2 regions of the Janibacter sp. DB-40 genome follow, and region 1 is predicted to be linked to the other one. Evidence: riboswitches for the same ligand, from Rfam matches in the RefSeq annotation. Region 1 holds a riboswitch; the other holds the start of a gene.

Region 1 (7,726 bases):
CACGCGGATGCCGGCGATGTCGGTGATGCCTGCGCGCAGGGCCTCGATCTCCAGCTCCACGCCCTGCCGGGCGGCCTTGGCGATGATGCTCTCCGGGCTCTTCAGGCGGCTTGAGATGTGCTCGATCGGGTTGTCCTGGTGCAGCTCGGTGAACTCCTCGCGCAGGATGTCCAGCCGGGTGGCCACCTGCTCCATGCCGAAGCGGTAGCCGAGCATCATCCGGGTGAAGTCCTCGCGGATCCGGGCGAAGTGCCGCAGGGACTCGTCGGACAGCTTGGGTGTCCCGCTCATGTCGTCTCCGCAGCGTCGGTGGGCATCGCTCACCAGCCTAGGCCGACGTCCGGGGGTCACGGTCGCTGGGCGACCTGCGCCCACGGAGCCCCCGTGCCCTCTCGTCCGGGGACTCATGGCTGCGGACGACGACGGGCCCCGACCGTGGTGGTCGGGGCCCGTCGTCGTCGGGGGTGGATCAGACGCGACCGTAGGTCACGTTCGAGGTCCAGATCGCGCGCTTGGAGACCGGCACGCGGGAGTTGCCGGAGTCGTACATCATGCCGTTCCCGGCGTAGATGCCCATGTGGTACGCGGGGGCCCCGAAGAAGACGAGGTCACCCGGCTGCGGCGAGGAGACGCGCGTGGCGGCCTGTCGCTGCTGCTCGGCCGTACGCGGCAGGGAGATGCCGTGCTTGGCGAAGACGTACTGGGTGAAGCCGGAGCAGTCGAAGCCGGAGGGGGTCGTGCCGCCGTAGCGGTACGGGGTGCCGACGAGGCTCGCCGCGGTGCCGAGGACCGAGCTGTTGCTGGAGATCGCGGTGCGGGTGGCCGTGCGCGAGGCGCGGGTGGGCGAGGAGGACGTCGACCCCTGCAGGCCCATGGCCGAGCCGGTGCGCGGGCCGACGACGCCGTCGACGGCCAGGCCGTTGTCGGCCTGGAAGCGCTTGACGGCCGAGAGCGTCGCGGGGCCGAAGACGCCGTCGACGCTGGTGCCGACGGCGCGCTGGACCTCGCGCACGAGCGAGCCGCGGTCGCCGTAGCGGACGACGCCGGTGAAGTTCGAGGTGCTGCTCGCGACGCGGGTCGAGGTGCTGGAGGTCGAGCCGCCCAGGCCCATCTCGGAGCCGGTGCGCGGGCCGACGACGCCGTCGACGGCCAGGCCGTTGTCGGCCTGGTAGTCCTTGACGGCGGCGAGCGTCGCGGGGCCGAAGATGCCGTCGACGCTGGTGCCGACGACGCGCTGGATCGCGCGCACCACGGAGCCGCGGTCGCCGTAGCCGACGATGTCGGAGAAGGTGCTCGGCGTGCTCTTGACCGACGGCGCGCTCACGGTGGCCGGCGCCGCGGAGGCGCTGCCGGTGGTGAGCAGGGCGGGGGCCGTGAGGCTGAGCGCTGCGGCGGCGGCGATGCTCAGGCCGGTCTTGCGGACGGTGGGCTGCTGCGGCGCGCGGTGGCGACCGGCATAGAACTGGGTCATCGTGCTCTCCTGCGCCTACGGGGTTAGCTGTCGGGTTGGGATGGAGACATCCCGTCCGTGGCCCGGGTGTCCGGGCCGGAGACTTCACCCCGAGGCCTGTCGGCCAGAGGTCCTGGGTCCCCCGTTCCTGCCACTTCCTGTTTGTGCAGTGCCGGTGTGGGTGGCAGGGCTCGGCGACCACACCGCGCCTCCGCTGGATGCGGTGGCGAAGTTGAGACTAGCCCATCAGGACACGAAATGGTCACGGTGGGGTCAAGAAATCTGAACGCCGCACTCAGGTAACGGTCAGGTTCGCTCCGGATGCGCTATGCCGGGGGACTCGGGCCGAGCGGCGGTGGGCGGAACGCCCGGATGCGGACGTGACCGACCGCCCCTCCGGCGGGCATCCTGAACGCCGTGCCCACCCCCTTCCTGCCGATCCGCACCGAGCGACTGATCCTGCGTCCTCATGCCGAGTCGGACCTCGACGCCCTGCTGGCCTACTACTCGATCCCAGACGTCGCGCGCTATCTCCTGACCCACCCGTGGTCGCGGGAGTCGGGTCGCGAGGACCTCGCCAAGCGCCTCGCGCGCACCGGTATCGAGACGCCGACGCGCGCCCTCGCCCTCGTCGTCGAGCACGAGGGCCGGGTCATCGGCGACGTCGCCCTGTGGGCCACCGACGAGACCGGGGCGAAGGGGGAGATCGGCTGGACCTTCCACCCGGACGTCGCGGGGCGCGGCTTCGCGACGGAGGCGGCGGCCGCGGTCCTCGAAGCCGGCTTCGCCCACTACGGGATGCACCGCATCAGCGCGCAGATGGACGCGCGCAACACTGCTTCGGCGGCCCTGTGCGAGCGCCTCGGGATGCGTCTGGAGACCCGGGGGCGGCAGGACTGGTGGAGCAAGGGGGAATGGACTGACTCCCTCGCCTACGCCGCCCTGGCGTCGGACCGCCCGCGCGACGTCGGTGACGCGATCGTCGTCAGCGCCGTCGTGCTCGAGGACGCGGACGGGCACGTGCTGACCGTCCGCAAGAAGGGGACGACCTCCTTCATGCACCCGGGCGGCAAGCCGGAGCCGGGCGAGGCGCCGGAGCGGTGTGCGGTGCGCGAGGTCGAGGAGGAGCTGGGGCTGGTGCTCGAGCCGGAGCTGCTCGACCTCGTCGCGGTGCACCGCACCGCGGCCGCCAACGAGGCGGGCCGCCCGCTCATCGCCAGCGTCTTCAGCCACCCGCACCTGACGGGGCGCTCCCGGCCGGAGGTGGTGCCGGCGGCCGAGATCGAGGAGGTGCGCTGGCTCGACCCCGCCGCCGACCTGCCCGCCGACGCCGCGCCCCTGCTGCGGCTGCTGGTCGCGCCCGGCCCCTGACGCAGGATCGCCTGTCCTAGCCTGTGGTGGTCCACGCCACACCAGACACAGGAGCCCCGTCATGCTCAAGGTCGTCTCCCGGCCGCTGGTCCGTCTCGCCGAGCGGTACCTGCCCACGGCCTTCGTCTTCGCGGTCGTCCTCACGGCCATCGTCGCGGTGGGGGCGCTGCTGGCCACCGACAGCGGCCCGACCGAGGTGGTCAGGGCGTGGGGTGACGGGCTGACCGGTCTGCTGGCCTTCATGACCCAGATGGCGCTGGTGCTGCTCCTGGGCTACATGCTCGCCAACACCGGGCCGGTGCGGCGGCTCCTCGAGCGCCTCGCCCGGGTGCCGCGCACCCCGGCGCAGGCATACGGCTTCGTCGCCCTCTGCGCCGCGGTGGCCTCGCTCTTCACCTGGGGACTGGGGCTCGTGGTGGCCGCCCTGCTGTCCATCGAGGTGGCCCGCGTCGGTCGTGACCGTGGCATCCGGCTGCACTACCCGCTGCTCGTCGCCGCCGGCTACTCCGGCTTCGTCGTCTGGCACATGGGCTACTCCGGCTCGGGCCCGCTGGCGGCCGCGACCCCCGGCAGCTTCGTCGAGGAGCAGATCGGGCGCACCATCCCCGTCAGCGAGACGATCTTCGCCTCGTGGAACATCATCGGTGCGGTGGCGACCGTGGTGGTCGTCGTCGGCGCGATGATGCTCATGGCCCCGAGCAGGGACGACCGCATCGTCGAGCTGCCGAAGGGGGCCTCGCTCGAGGACGCGCAGGGCAACGACCCCATCGAGACGACGGAGGGCTCGACCCCGGCCGACCGCATCGACACCTCCCGCGGCGTGACGCTCGTCATCGGCCTCTTCCTGCTGGCCTACCTCGTCGTCTACTTCGCCCAGGAGGGGATGGCGCTCACGCTGGACATCGTCAACTGGACCTTCCTCTGCCTCGTGCTGCTGCTCGTGCGCAACGCGCGAGAGCTCGGTCAGCTGGTCAGCAAGGCCGCCGCGAACGTCGGCGAGATCCTCGTGCAGTTCCCCCTCTACGCCGGGATCATGGGCATCATGACCGCCACCGGGCTGGTCACGATCCTCGCGGACTTCTTCGTCTCCATCTCCACCGACTCGACCCTCGGGCTGTGGGCCTTCCTCGCCGGTGGCATCGTCAACGTCTTCGTGCCCTCGGGTGGTGGCCAGTTCGCGATCCAGGCGCCGATCTTCCTCGACGCCGCCAAGCAGCTCGGTGTCGACCCGGCGATCGTCGTCATGGGCGTGTCCTACGGAGACCAGTGGACGAACATGATCCAGCCGTTCTGGGCGCTGCCGATGCTCGCGATCGCGCGGCTGCGCATCCGCGACGTCATGGGGTTCACCACCGTGACGCTCGTCATCACGGGTGTCGTCTTCGCGGCGACCCTGGTGCTCGCCTCGCTGTAGGTGGCGCCGACGCGGTTTGCCGATGACGCGGGTGAGGAGTTGACTGGGCGGGAACCCCCTTCGTCCACGAGAGGAGCGCACCCGTGCGCACCGTGAAGGCCTGGGCGGCCCCCTCCGCCACCGAACCCCTGACCCCGACGACCATCGAGCGCCGTGACCTCGGCGAGCACGACGTCCTCATCGAGATCGCCTACGCCGGCATCTGCCACAGCGACATCCACACCGCCCGCAGCGAGTGGGGCGAGGTCCCCTACCCGCTCGTCGTCGGCCACGAGATCGCCGGCACCGTCGCCGAGGTCGGCTCCGCGGTGACCAGCCACGCCGTCGGGGACCGCGTCGGCGTCGGCTGCCTGGTCAACTCCTGCGGTGAGTGCGACGCCTGCAAGGCGGGCAACCAGCAGTACTGCCCGGAGCAGATCGGCACCTACGCCGCGACCGACCGCGACGGCACGATCACCCAGGGCGGGTACTCGACGCACGTCGTGGTCACCGAGGACTTCGTGCTGCGCATCCCCGACGGACTGGAGCTCGACGTCGCCGCGCCCCTGCTGTGCGCCGGCATCACCACCTGGTCGCCGCTGCGCCGCTGGCACGTCGGCGAGGGCACGAAGGTCGCCGTCGTCGGCCTCGGCGGGCTCGGCCACATGGGCGTGCAGCTCGCCGTCGCGCTCGGCGCCGAGGTGACCGTGCTGTCCCAGTCGCTGAAGAAGCAGGAGGACGGGCTGGCCTTCGGGGCCGTCGACTACCGCGCGACGAGTGACGAGGAGACCTTCACCGACCTGCGCGGGAAGTTCGACCTGATCCTCAACACGGTCAGCGCGAAGCTGCCGATGAAGAAGTACCTGTCGATGCTCGCCCCGGAGGGCACCGTGGTCAACGTCGGCGGCCCGGTCGAGCCCTTCGACGTGCCGGCCTTCTCGCTGATCATGGGCGGCAAGTCCCTCGCCGGGTCCAACATCGGCGGCATCCCCGAGACCCAGGAGATGCTCGACTTCTGCGCGGAGAAGGGCATCGGCGCCAAGATCGAGGTCATCCCCGCGGAGAAGGTCAACGAGGCCTGGGACCGCGTCGTCGCCTCCGACGTGCGCTACCGCTTCGTCATCGACGCCGCGACCATCTGAGGGTCATATCGGGACGGAGTCCTGACCCACCGTTCACCCGCGCGAAGGGGGTGGGCCGCCACGATGAGTGGTGGCCCACCCCCTTCGTCGTCCCCGAGGTCGCCCCATGACACCCCGTCGTCTCCGCCTGCTCGCCGCCACCGGTGCAGCCGTCCTGCTCACCGGCCCGGTCGCCGCGGCCGCTCCGACCTCGGCGGTCACCGCGCCGAGTGCCACGGCCTCTGCGGCAGTCGCCACGCCACTCACCGTCGCCGAGGCCCTGGTGCGGCAGGACGGGAGCACGCAGACGGTGCGTGGGTACGTCGTGGGTCAACCGGTCTCGAGCGAGCGGGTGGTCACGAGCGACTTCCCGAACGACTACGCGATCGCGATCGCGGCGAGCCCGGGCGAGACCGACACCTCGCGGATGCTCTACGTGCAGGTCCCCTCGACGCTGCGCTCGCAGTGGGGCCTGCAGACCAACCCCGACAACCTCGGCGAGCAGGTGGACGTCACCGGTGACCTGGAGTCCTACTTCGCCCACGGCGGGCTGAAGGACACCGGCTCGATCGAGCTCGTCGACGGCTCGGGCGACCCCGGTGACCCCGGCGACCCGGGCGACCCGGATCCGGGCGGCTACTACGACGGCACCGAGGGCCTGACCGGCGAGGCGCTGCGTGCCGAGCTCAACCGGATCATCAGCAACCAGACCGTCCTGAGCTACGACGACGTCTGGGAGGGCATCAAGGACGTCGACGAGAACCCGCAGAGCACGGGCGACGTCATCCTGCTGTACTCCGGCGAGTCCTCCCCGAAGTCCAACAACGGGGGCGGCGTCGACAACTGGAACCGCGAGCACGTGTGGCCCAAGAGCCACGGTGACCTCGGCACGACCATGGGGCCGGGGACGGACCTGCACCACCTGCGGCCCACCGACACGACCGTCAACTCCTCCCGCGGCAACCTCGACTTCGACGACGGCGGCGAGCCCCACGACGAGGCCACCGGCAGCTACCACGACTCGGACTCGTGGGAGCCGCGCGATGCGGTCAAGGGCGATGTCGCGCGGATGGTCTTCTACATGGCCGTCCGCTACGAGGGGGGCGACGGCTTCGCCGACCTCGAGGTCAACGACCAGGTCGACAACGGCTCCGTCCCCTACCTGGGCAAGCTCTCGACGCTCAAGCAGTGGAACGAGGTCGATCCGCCGAGCGCATTCGAGGAGCGTCGCAACGAGCGGATCTTCGCCAACTGGCAGGGCAACCGCAACCCCTTCGTCGACCACCCGGGGTGGGTCGAGTCGATCTTCTGATCGGGCTGCCGCTCGCCTGAGGCGGGAGCGGCCGATGTTACGCGCGGGTACGACCACCACTTGTCCCGGCGTTCACCGGGGAAGCCTTTGCTTTCCGGGGTTCGTGATTCGGTGCATCCCGCAAGTGCACGTCGTACCCGCGCGTAACTACGGGGCGCCGGGCGGTGGGCCCAGTGCCGTTGGCATACGGGAGGGCCCTCCGTCGCGCGGGAGGTCGTCGCCCGGGCAGTCATCGGGGACGAGACCGACGCGTCGTGACACGATCGGGCGCATGGAGAACCCGGTACCCGACTACCTCCAGGAGGTCGCGGCAGCATGCACCCCCAACCGCGGGGGTGCGCCCGCCTCCTACATCCCCGAGCTGGCATCGGTCGACCCTGATCGGTTCGGAGTCGCCCTGGCCACGCTCGACGGCACCGTCTACGCGGTCGGGGACAGCGACGTCGAGTTCACGATCCAGTCGATCTCCAAGGCCTTCGTCTACGGCCTGGCGATCCGGGAGCACGGGCTGGAGGCGGTGCTGGACACGATCGACGTCGAGCCCTCCGGCGACCCCTTCGACGAGCTCTCGCTCGAGCCGGGTACCGGCCGGCCGAGCAACCCGATGATCAACGCCGGAGCGATCACCGCGCACACGCTCATCGGCGACGGTGCCGACCCGGAGGAACGCTTCGAGCAGATCCGGGCGCACCTGTCCGCCCTCGCCGGCCGCGAGCTGACGGTCAACGAGAAGGTCTGGCGGTCCGAGCTCGCGACGAGCGACCGCAACCTCGCGATCATCCACATGCTGCGCAACCACGGCACCATCACCGAGCCGGCCGGGGAGGTCATCGAGTCCTACACCCGCCAGTGCGCCATCAACGTCACGACCCGCGACCTCGCCGCCATGGCCGCGACCCTCGCCAACGGCGGCGTCCAACCGGTCACCGGTGAGCGGATCTACGAGCCGCCCCTCGTGCGGCACGTGCTGTCGGTCATGCTCACCTGCGGCATGTACGACTCGGCCGGGGACTGGGCCTCCTCCGTCGGCATCCCCGCCAAGAGCGGGGTCGGCGGCGGCATCATCGGCACCCTGCCCG
Region 2 (7,726 bases), 610 kb from region 1:
TCCCGATGTCGGCGTGGCTGCCGGACAGCTACCCCTCCGCGTCCGCGCCGGTGAGCGCGGTCTTCGCCGGGCTGCTCACCAAAGTCGGCGTCTACGCGATCATCCGGACCCAGTTCCTGCTCTTCCCGGACTCGTCGCTCACCATCCTGGTCATGGGCGCCGGGCTGGTGACCATGATCGTCGGCATCCTCGGGGCCGTGGCCCAGCCGGGCATCAAGCGCATGCTCTCCTTCACCCTCGTCAGCCACATCGGGTACATGCTCTTCGGCGTGGGGCTGGCGACCGAGGCGGGACTGTCGGCCGCGGTCTACTACATCGCCCACCACATCACCGTGCAGACCGCGCTCTTCCTCATCGCCGGCCTGATCGAGCGAGCGGGCGGCTCGACGATCATCGACCGGCTCGGTGGGCTCGCCGCCGGGGCACCCGTGCTGGCCTTCCTCTTCTTCGTCCCGGCGATGAACCTCGCCGGCATCCCGCCCTTCTCCGGCTTCGTCGGCAAGGTCGCGCTCATCCAGGGCGGCGTCGACGTCGGCGGGGTGACGGCGTGGCTGCTCGTCGGCGGCTCGGTCGTCACCTCGCTGCTGACCCTCTACGCCATCGCCAAGACGTGGAGCTACGCCTTCTGGCGCCCGCGGACCGAGGGCGCTGAGCACCACACGCTCGAGATGCCCGCCCTCACCCCCTCGTGGGGCCGGCTCAGCGACGCCATCGGCGCCACGGTGGCCGCGCAGCGCCCCCAGACACCGATCACTCCGCCGACCAAGCCCGTCGCGGTGCGTCGCGACATGCCGCCGGCGATGCTCGGCGGGGCCACGGCCGTCGTCGTCTTCAGCATCGGGCTGTCCGTCTTCGCCGGGCCGCTCTTCCGATACACGGACGCGGCCGCCGAGCAGATGATCTCCCGTGACTCCTACGTCCAGGTCGTGCTGCCGAAGGAGGAGGGACGATGAGCCCCCGCCGGATCGGTCAACGCATCTCCTCCCGCGCCCGTGGCGGGTTCCAGCCACGCGCCATCATCGCGCTCGCCGTCATCTGGGTCCTGCTGTGGGACCGGATCACCATCGGCAACGCCGTCAACGGTCTGATCATCGGTGCGGTGATCACCCAGATCTTCCCGCTGCCGTCGATCCAGTACTTCGGTCGGATCCACCCCTGGCCCCTGGTCGTGCTCACGACCCGCTTCTTCGTCGACCTCGTCAGCGCGGCGATCGAGGTCAGCATCGCCACGCTCGACCGGCATCCGCCCAAGGGCGGGTCGATCGTCGAGGTGCAGCTGCGGGTGCGCAACGAGCTGTACATGACGATCATCTCCGCGCTCGTCTCGCTGGTCCCCGGGTCGATCGTCGTCGAGGCCCGCCGAACGGCCAACGTCCTCTACGTCCACGGCTTCCACGTCACCACCCCCGAGGGGCTCGAGGAGCTGCGCGAGGACGTCCTCGCGGTCGAGACCCGCGTCGTGCGCGCCCTCGGATCCCCGGAGGAGCTCGCGGCCGTCAATGACGAGACCACCGCGAAGGAGGACGCATGAACATCATCCTCGGCCTCGCCATGGGGCTGCTCCTCGCCGCATCCGGCCTGACCCTGACCCGCGTGGCCCTCGGCCCGACCAACCTCGACCGGGCCCTGTGCCTCGACGTCATCATCGTCATCGTCACCGGCATCCTCGCCACCCAGATCGTGCGCAGCGGGGACGCGGCAGCCTTGCCGATCCTCGTCGTCTTCAGCCTCACCGGCTTCGTCGGCTCGGTGTCCGTGGCCCGCTTCATGGGCCGGAAGGAGGACGTGGAATGACCTGGGCCACTCTCTTCGACATCGCCGGGGCGATCTCGCTGCTGCTCGGCGCGCTGCTCGCGTTCATCGGCGCCGTCGGCCTGGTCCGCCTGCCCGACCTCTTCGCGCGGATGCACTCCGCGACGAAGCCGCAGACCCTCGGCCTGCTGCTGATCCTGCTGGGACTGGCCCTGACGGTGCGCACCTGGGCCGCCGTGGCCACGCTGCTCATCGTCATCGGCGCCCAGGGCCTGACCGCCCCCGTCGCCGCGCACATGCTCGGCCGCTCGGGTTACCGCAGCGGCGTCACCGAGGACGACCTCCTGCACATCGACGAGCTCGGCGACGCCTACCGCCGCATGCAGCGATAGGGCTGCCCACCACGTCAGGTGGACGAAGGGAAGGGGTCGCCCGGCTCAGGCCGACGTCCGCACCGTGCACCCGGTGGCGGGAACGGATCCGGTCGTGCGGACGTCGCGCCAAGGGCGATCGCTTTCCTTCGTCCGCGCTGGCGTCCGGTCGCCCCGGGACATGACGAAGGGGGCGAAGGGAGAGTCTTCCCTTCGCCCCCTTCGCTGAGGTCGATCAGACGCGGCCGTAGCCGGAGACGCCGCTGAAGACCGGTCGGATGCTGACGGACTTGCCGCTGCGCGGGGAGTCGATCATCATCCCGTCACCGACGTAGATGCCCATGTGGTACGCGGGCGCGCCGAAGAAGACGAGGTCGCCCGGCTGCGGGTCGGACACCGGGGTGGCCATCTGGCGCTGCGCCTCGGTCGTGCGCGGGAGGGAGATGCCCGCCTTGGCGAAGACGTACTGGGTGAAGCCGGAGCAGTCGAAGCCGGAGGGGGTGGTGCCGCCGTAGACGTAGGGCGTGCCGATGTACTGCTTGGCGATGCCGATGACGCCACCGGAGGACGGCGCCGGGGCGGGGGCCGGGGCGCTCGGCTCGGACGAACCCTGCGAGGGGGCCTGACGCTCCTGCGAGCGGCTCGGGGCCGACTCCTGGCGCTCCTCGGCCTGCTCCTGGGCCTCCTGCTCCTGGGCGGCCTGCTCGGCAGCGGCCTCCTGCTCACGCTCCGCGGCCTCGCGCTCGGCGCGCTCGCGCAGCTCCGCCTCGGTGGGGCCAGTGGGCTTGGCGACGGGCTCGACGGCGACCTTGCCGAAGGACTCGGTGGCCTTCTCGGAGGCCTTCGCCGCGGGAGCGGTCACGGCCGCGGTCTGCTCGAGCGCCGTGACGGCCCGGTCGGAGGCGTTGGCCTGCACGGCGCTGACGGCCTGCGGCGCGGGCACGGTGTCGACGGGGCTCGCCTGCGCGGGGATGGCGATCGCGGCCACGAGGCCACCGGATGCGGCGATGACGGCCGATCCCTTGGCCAGTGGCGTGCCGGCCTCGGTGATGATCTGGCCGAGCTCGGTGGCCGGGTTGTAGCGACCGGGGGCGCGGTGGCGCCCGACGTTGTGGGACACAGTTGTCTACCTCTCCCGCCTACGAGGTCAGCTGTCGGGTTCGGGCCAGAGGTGCGGCCCGGTCCCGTGGCGGCAGGTCACCGTGGTGACCCGTCTCCGCGGGACTTCACCCCGAGGGGCATCTGCGATGCCCCGATGTGGGTCCCCCGCTCCTGCCAAGCGGTGTTCGTCAAAGCCCGTCAGTCGCGGTGGCAGGACTCGGCGCCGCTCGACGGATCCGCCCAGGGGAGGCGGACGCCCCGACCGTACATGGAGATCACGGGGATGTCACGCCACGGTCACGGAAGGTACCGGACGCGGTCAGGAGTCACCGCGCGACGGCCTCGACGAAGACGTGGTCGGCGACCTCGCGGGGCAGGGCCACTGCATCGGCGACGTCCGCGCCGTCGCGCTGGACGAGGATCCGGTCCTCGTCGTCGAGCGAGACCTGGACGACCACCCCGGGACGCAACTGCGCCTCGGTGAGCAGGGTCAGGGCGTCGGTGTCGACCTGGGCCGGCTCGCCGATGCGGCGTACCCGGACGTCCCCCACGGGGCCCGACTCCACGGCCACGCTCAGGCTCGTCATGCCCTCCAGGTAGTCGTCGACCTCGTCCTCACCGCTGAGCAGCTCGTCCAGACCCGGGATCGGGGTCCCGTAGGGCGACTCGCGGTGGTCGGGCAGGATCCCGAGGATCTTGCGCTCCACCCGCTCGCTCATCACGTGCTCCCACCGGCAGGCCTCCTCGTGGACGTGCTCCCACTCCAGGCCGATGACGTCGACGAGCAGGCGCTCGGCGAGGCGGTGCTTGCGCATCACGCGCGTCGCCAGCTGCTGGCCCTCGGCGGAGAGCACGAGCTGGCGGTTGGCCCCCAGGCTGACGAGGCCGTCCCGCTCCATCCGGGCGATCGTCTGCGAGACGGTCGGCCCCGAGTGGCCCAGACGCTCCGCGATGCGGGCACGCATCGGGGGGATGCCCTCCTCCTCGAGCTCGAAGATCGTGCGGAGGTACATCTCCGTGGTGTCGATGAGATCCTTCACAGGCTCCATCATGCCTTGTCCGTCCAGCGTCCGGGCCCGTCCGCGGGGCCGCCCACCCGCTCCCGATCGGCCCGGGAGACGAACACCCTCGCCCACCCCAGACCGGCGAGACCGACGACCCCGAGCGAGACGGCCGCGGCGGGCAGCGAGACCAGCGCGGTGACGGCGCTCAGCCCGAGCGACCCGCTCGCGTTCCCGGCCTCCCCCATGAGCCGCCACGCCCCGAGGAACTGGGCCCGGTCCTGCCGCGGGGCGGCGTCCGCCCCGAGGGTCATGACGATCCCCGCACCGAGGCCGTTGCCGATGGCCATGACGAGCGCGACGGCGAGCAGCGCCCCCTTCGTGTCCGCGAGGGGCAGCACGAGGAAGGAACCGGAGACGATGACCAGCAGCCCGGTGACGACCCAGACCCGGCCCAGACGATCCATCGCCCACCCACCCGGGTAGACGAGGAAGAGCTCCGCAATGCCGGCCACGACGAAGATCTGCGAGGAGTCCACGCCGTCGAGCCCGATGTGGATCGCCCACAACGGGAGGACGACGAGCCGGGCGGCGCGCAGGGCGGAGATGACGAGGACGGCGATCCCCTGGGTCAGCAGCAGTCGCACGTGCCGGCGCACGACGCGAAGCACCGCGGAGTGCGGCTCCGCGGCGCGGGCGCGCTCGTGCTCCCCCGTGAGGTCGGGGCTGGCCACGACCGTGACCAGCGAGGCCGCGGCGAGCACCGCCGCGACCGCGTACGCACCCTGCAGCCCCATCGGCCCGATCGCGAGCGCGCCGAGGGCGGGTCCGAGGAGCAGACCCGTGCGCATGGACCCGCCGAGCAGCGACATCCCCCGCGCGAGCCGCTCGCCCGGCAACACGTCGATCATGAAGCCCTGCCGGGCAAGGAAGAAGGCGCTCGACGCGAACCCGCTCGCGAGCAGGGCGAGCGCCATCAACCACAGGCTCGGCGCCCAGCCGGCGACCACCAGTGCGACGACGTCGATCATCCCGGCGCGCACCAACGTCGCCCGCTCCCCGATCCGCGCGACGAGCGAGCCCGCCGGCAGCACCCCGAGGAGCTGGCCGACCCCGGTGAGCGCGACGACGAAGGCGGCCGTCCCCAGGTCGGCGCCGAGCTCGTCCGCACGCAGCGCGGCGACCGGCATGACGGCACCCATCGCTCCGGCGGACAGCAGGGTGGGGCCGAAGGCCGGGATGGCGATCCGCCGCCAGGCGAACTCGTCGGTCACGGGCCCGTGTCCCCCTTCGTGGTCTGGTCGATAGGTTGGCGTGGTGCACACCACAGCCACGCCGACGATCGTCCCCGACCGCCGAGCCGGCCCGCCCGGGTGCGGCAACGGCGGCTGGGTCAGCGGGATGCTCAGCGAGCGTCTCGAGGACCTCGTCCCGACCGATGGGGGCCCGACCACGGTGACGGTACGCCTCAGCGCCCCCACCCCGCTGAACCGCCCGCTGCGGTGGGAGGTCGACGGCACCGTCGACGAGCCCGACGAGCTGGCCGTCCACCTCCTCCACGGGGAGACCCTCCTCGGGACCGCCCGGCGCACCGGGGAGCCGACAGCGGAGATCCCGTCGCCGGTCACGCTCGAGGCTGCACGGACCGCCGCCGCGACCTTCGACCCGGCCGGACACCCCTTCCCCGGCTGCTACGTGTGCGGCCCGGACGCGCCCGAGGGGCTGCACGTGTACGCGAGCCCGGTGGCCTCGCGACCGGGCCTGCTCGCCTCCCCGGTCACCCTGAGCGAGGAGGGCCTGCCGCCGGTCCTCGCCGCCCTGGACTGCCCGGGGGCCTTCGCCTCGGGGATCGACGAGGACCCGCTGCTGCTCGGTACCTTCGTCGTGTCGGTCCACGCCGACGTCCCCCGCGACCGGGAGCTCGTGGTCACCGCCTGGTCCACCGGTCGCGAGGGCCGCAAACGCTGGTCGGGCACGGCTTTGCACGACGGCGACCGGCTGCTCGCGAGCGCCGCCGCGACGTGGATCGCCGTCCCGCGCGACCTCATCCCCGGAACCGCACCCGCAGCCTGATCCCCCTTCGTCACCGAGGAGTCCCCATGTCCCGACCGCTCGCCCTCGTCACCGGCGCCAGCTCCGGCATCGGCGCCGCCACCGCACGAGCCCTCGCCGCGGCCGGCCACGAGGTCGTCTGCGCGGCCCGTCGCACCGACCGGATCAGCGACCTGGCCACCGAGATCGACGGTCGCGCCGTCACCTGCGATGTCACCGATGCCGACGACGTGGCCGCCCTCGTCGAGGAGATCGGGGGCCGCCTCGACGTCCTCGTCAACAACGCCGGCGGCGCGTACGGCCTCGACCCGGTCGCCTCGGCCGACATCGAGGACTGGCGCACGATGTACGAGGTCAACGTGATCGGCACCCTGCGCGTGGTCCAGGCGCTGCTGCCCGCGCTCGTCGCCGGCGAGGGGATCATCGTCAACGTCGGCTCGACCGCCGGGCGGATCTCCTACGAGGGCGGCGCGGGGTACACCGCCGCCAAGCACGGCCTGGCCACGATGACCGAGACGATGCGCCTGGAGCTGGTCGACCAGCCGGTGCGCATCACCGAGATCGCACCGGGCATGGTCCACACGGAAGGCTTCTCGCTGACCCGGTTCAAGGGTGACGCCGAGCGCGCCGAGAAGGTCTACGAAGGCGTCGCCGAGCCCCTCGTCGCGGAGGACGTCGCCGATGCCATCACCTGGATGGCCACCCGCCCGCCGCACGTCAACGTCGACCTGCTCGTGATCAAGCCCCGCGCGCAGGCAGCCCAGCACAAGGTCCACCGGGAGTCCTGATGACCACACGACCGAGCCCCTCCACCCCCGAGTCCGTCTTCACCTATGCCGCGCCGAAGCTGAAGTTCGGCCCCGGCTCCGTCGCCGAGATCGGCCACGACGTCGCCGCCCTCGGCGCGCGCACCGTCCTCGTCGTCACCGACCCACAGCTGGTCGCGACCGGCCACCCGGAGCGGGTGGCGCAGGCGCTGCGATCGGTCGGGCTCGTCGCGGAGGTCCACGACTCGGCCGCGGTCGAGCCGAGCGACGCGTCGCTGGCCACGGCCGTCGAGCGGGCGAAGGGGGCGCCCCGCCCCGACGTCGTCGTCGCCGTGGGTGGCGGGTCGGCCATCGACACGGCCAAGGCGGTCTCGCTGCTGCTGAGCAACCCCGGCGAGCTCATGGACTACGTCAACGCACCGGTCGGGGGCGGTCGGGCGCCGGAGCACCCGGTGCTGCCGGTCGTCGCGGTCCCGACGACCACCGGCACGGGCAGCGAGTCGACGACGATCTGCGTCCTCGACGTGCTCGCGGCCAAGGTCAAGACGGGCATCAGCCACGAGCGGCTGCGGCCGGTGCTCGCGGTCGTGGACCCGGAGCTGACCGCGACCCAGCCGCCCGGCGTCACCGCCTCGGCCGGGATGGACATCCTGTGCCACGCCCTCGAGTCGTGGACGGCCCG

What was found. A riboswitch is a leader RNA that binds a small molecule or an ion and turns the genes downstream of it on or off. The one in region 1 is predicted to bind cyclic di-AMP.
Region 2: another riboswitch for cyclic di-AMP. It lies ahead of PVE36_RS02020 (C40 family peptidase); the one in region 1 lies ahead of PVE36_RS15200 (NlpC/P60 family protein).

Annotation. Positions count from the first base shown of each region.
Region 1 covers NZ_CP120360.1:3,153,398-3,161,123, reverse strand. Annotated here, with positions in the region: gene PVE36_RS15205 (GTP pyrophosphokinase family protein) at 1-291, opposite strand, end outside; gene PVE36_RS15200 (NlpC/P60 family protein) at 470-1,471, opposite strand; cyclic di-AMP (ydaO/yuaA leader) riboswitch at 1,469-1,638, opposite strand; gene PVE36_RS16270 (GNAT family N-acetyltransferase) at 1,868-2,821, shown strand; gene PVE36_RS15185 (TIGR00366 family protein) at 2,883-4,235, shown strand; gene PVE36_RS15180 (NAD(P)-dependent alcohol dehydrogenase) at 4,319-5,356, shown strand; gene PVE36_RS15175 (endonuclease) at 5,463-6,647, shown strand; gene PVE36_RS15170 (glutaminase) at 6,919-7,726, shown strand, end outside.
Region 2 covers NZ_CP120360.1:412,748-420,473, reverse strand. Annotated here, with positions in the region: gene PVE36_RS02040 (Na+/H+ antiporter subunit D) at 1-953, shown strand, start outside; gene PVE36_RS02035 (Na+/H+ antiporter subunit E) at 950-1,531, shown strand; gene PVE36_RS02030 (monovalent cation/H+ antiporter complex subunit F) at 1,528-1,794, shown strand; gene mnhG (monovalent cation/H(+) antiporter subunit G) at 1,791-2,144, shown strand; gene PVE36_RS02020 (C40 family peptidase) at 2,359-3,243, opposite strand; cyclic di-AMP (ydaO/yuaA leader) riboswitch at 3,245-3,418, opposite strand; gene PVE36_RS02015 (metal-dependent transcriptional regulator) at 3,551-4,273, opposite strand; gene PVE36_RS02010 (MFS transporter) at 4,273-5,499, opposite strand; gene PVE36_RS02005 (hypothetical protein) at 5,543-6,298, shown strand; gene PVE36_RS02000 (SDR family NAD(P)-dependent oxidoreductase) at 6,325-7,065, shown strand; gene PVE36_RS01995 (hydroxyacid-oxoacid transhydrogenase) at 7,065-7,726, shown strand, end outside.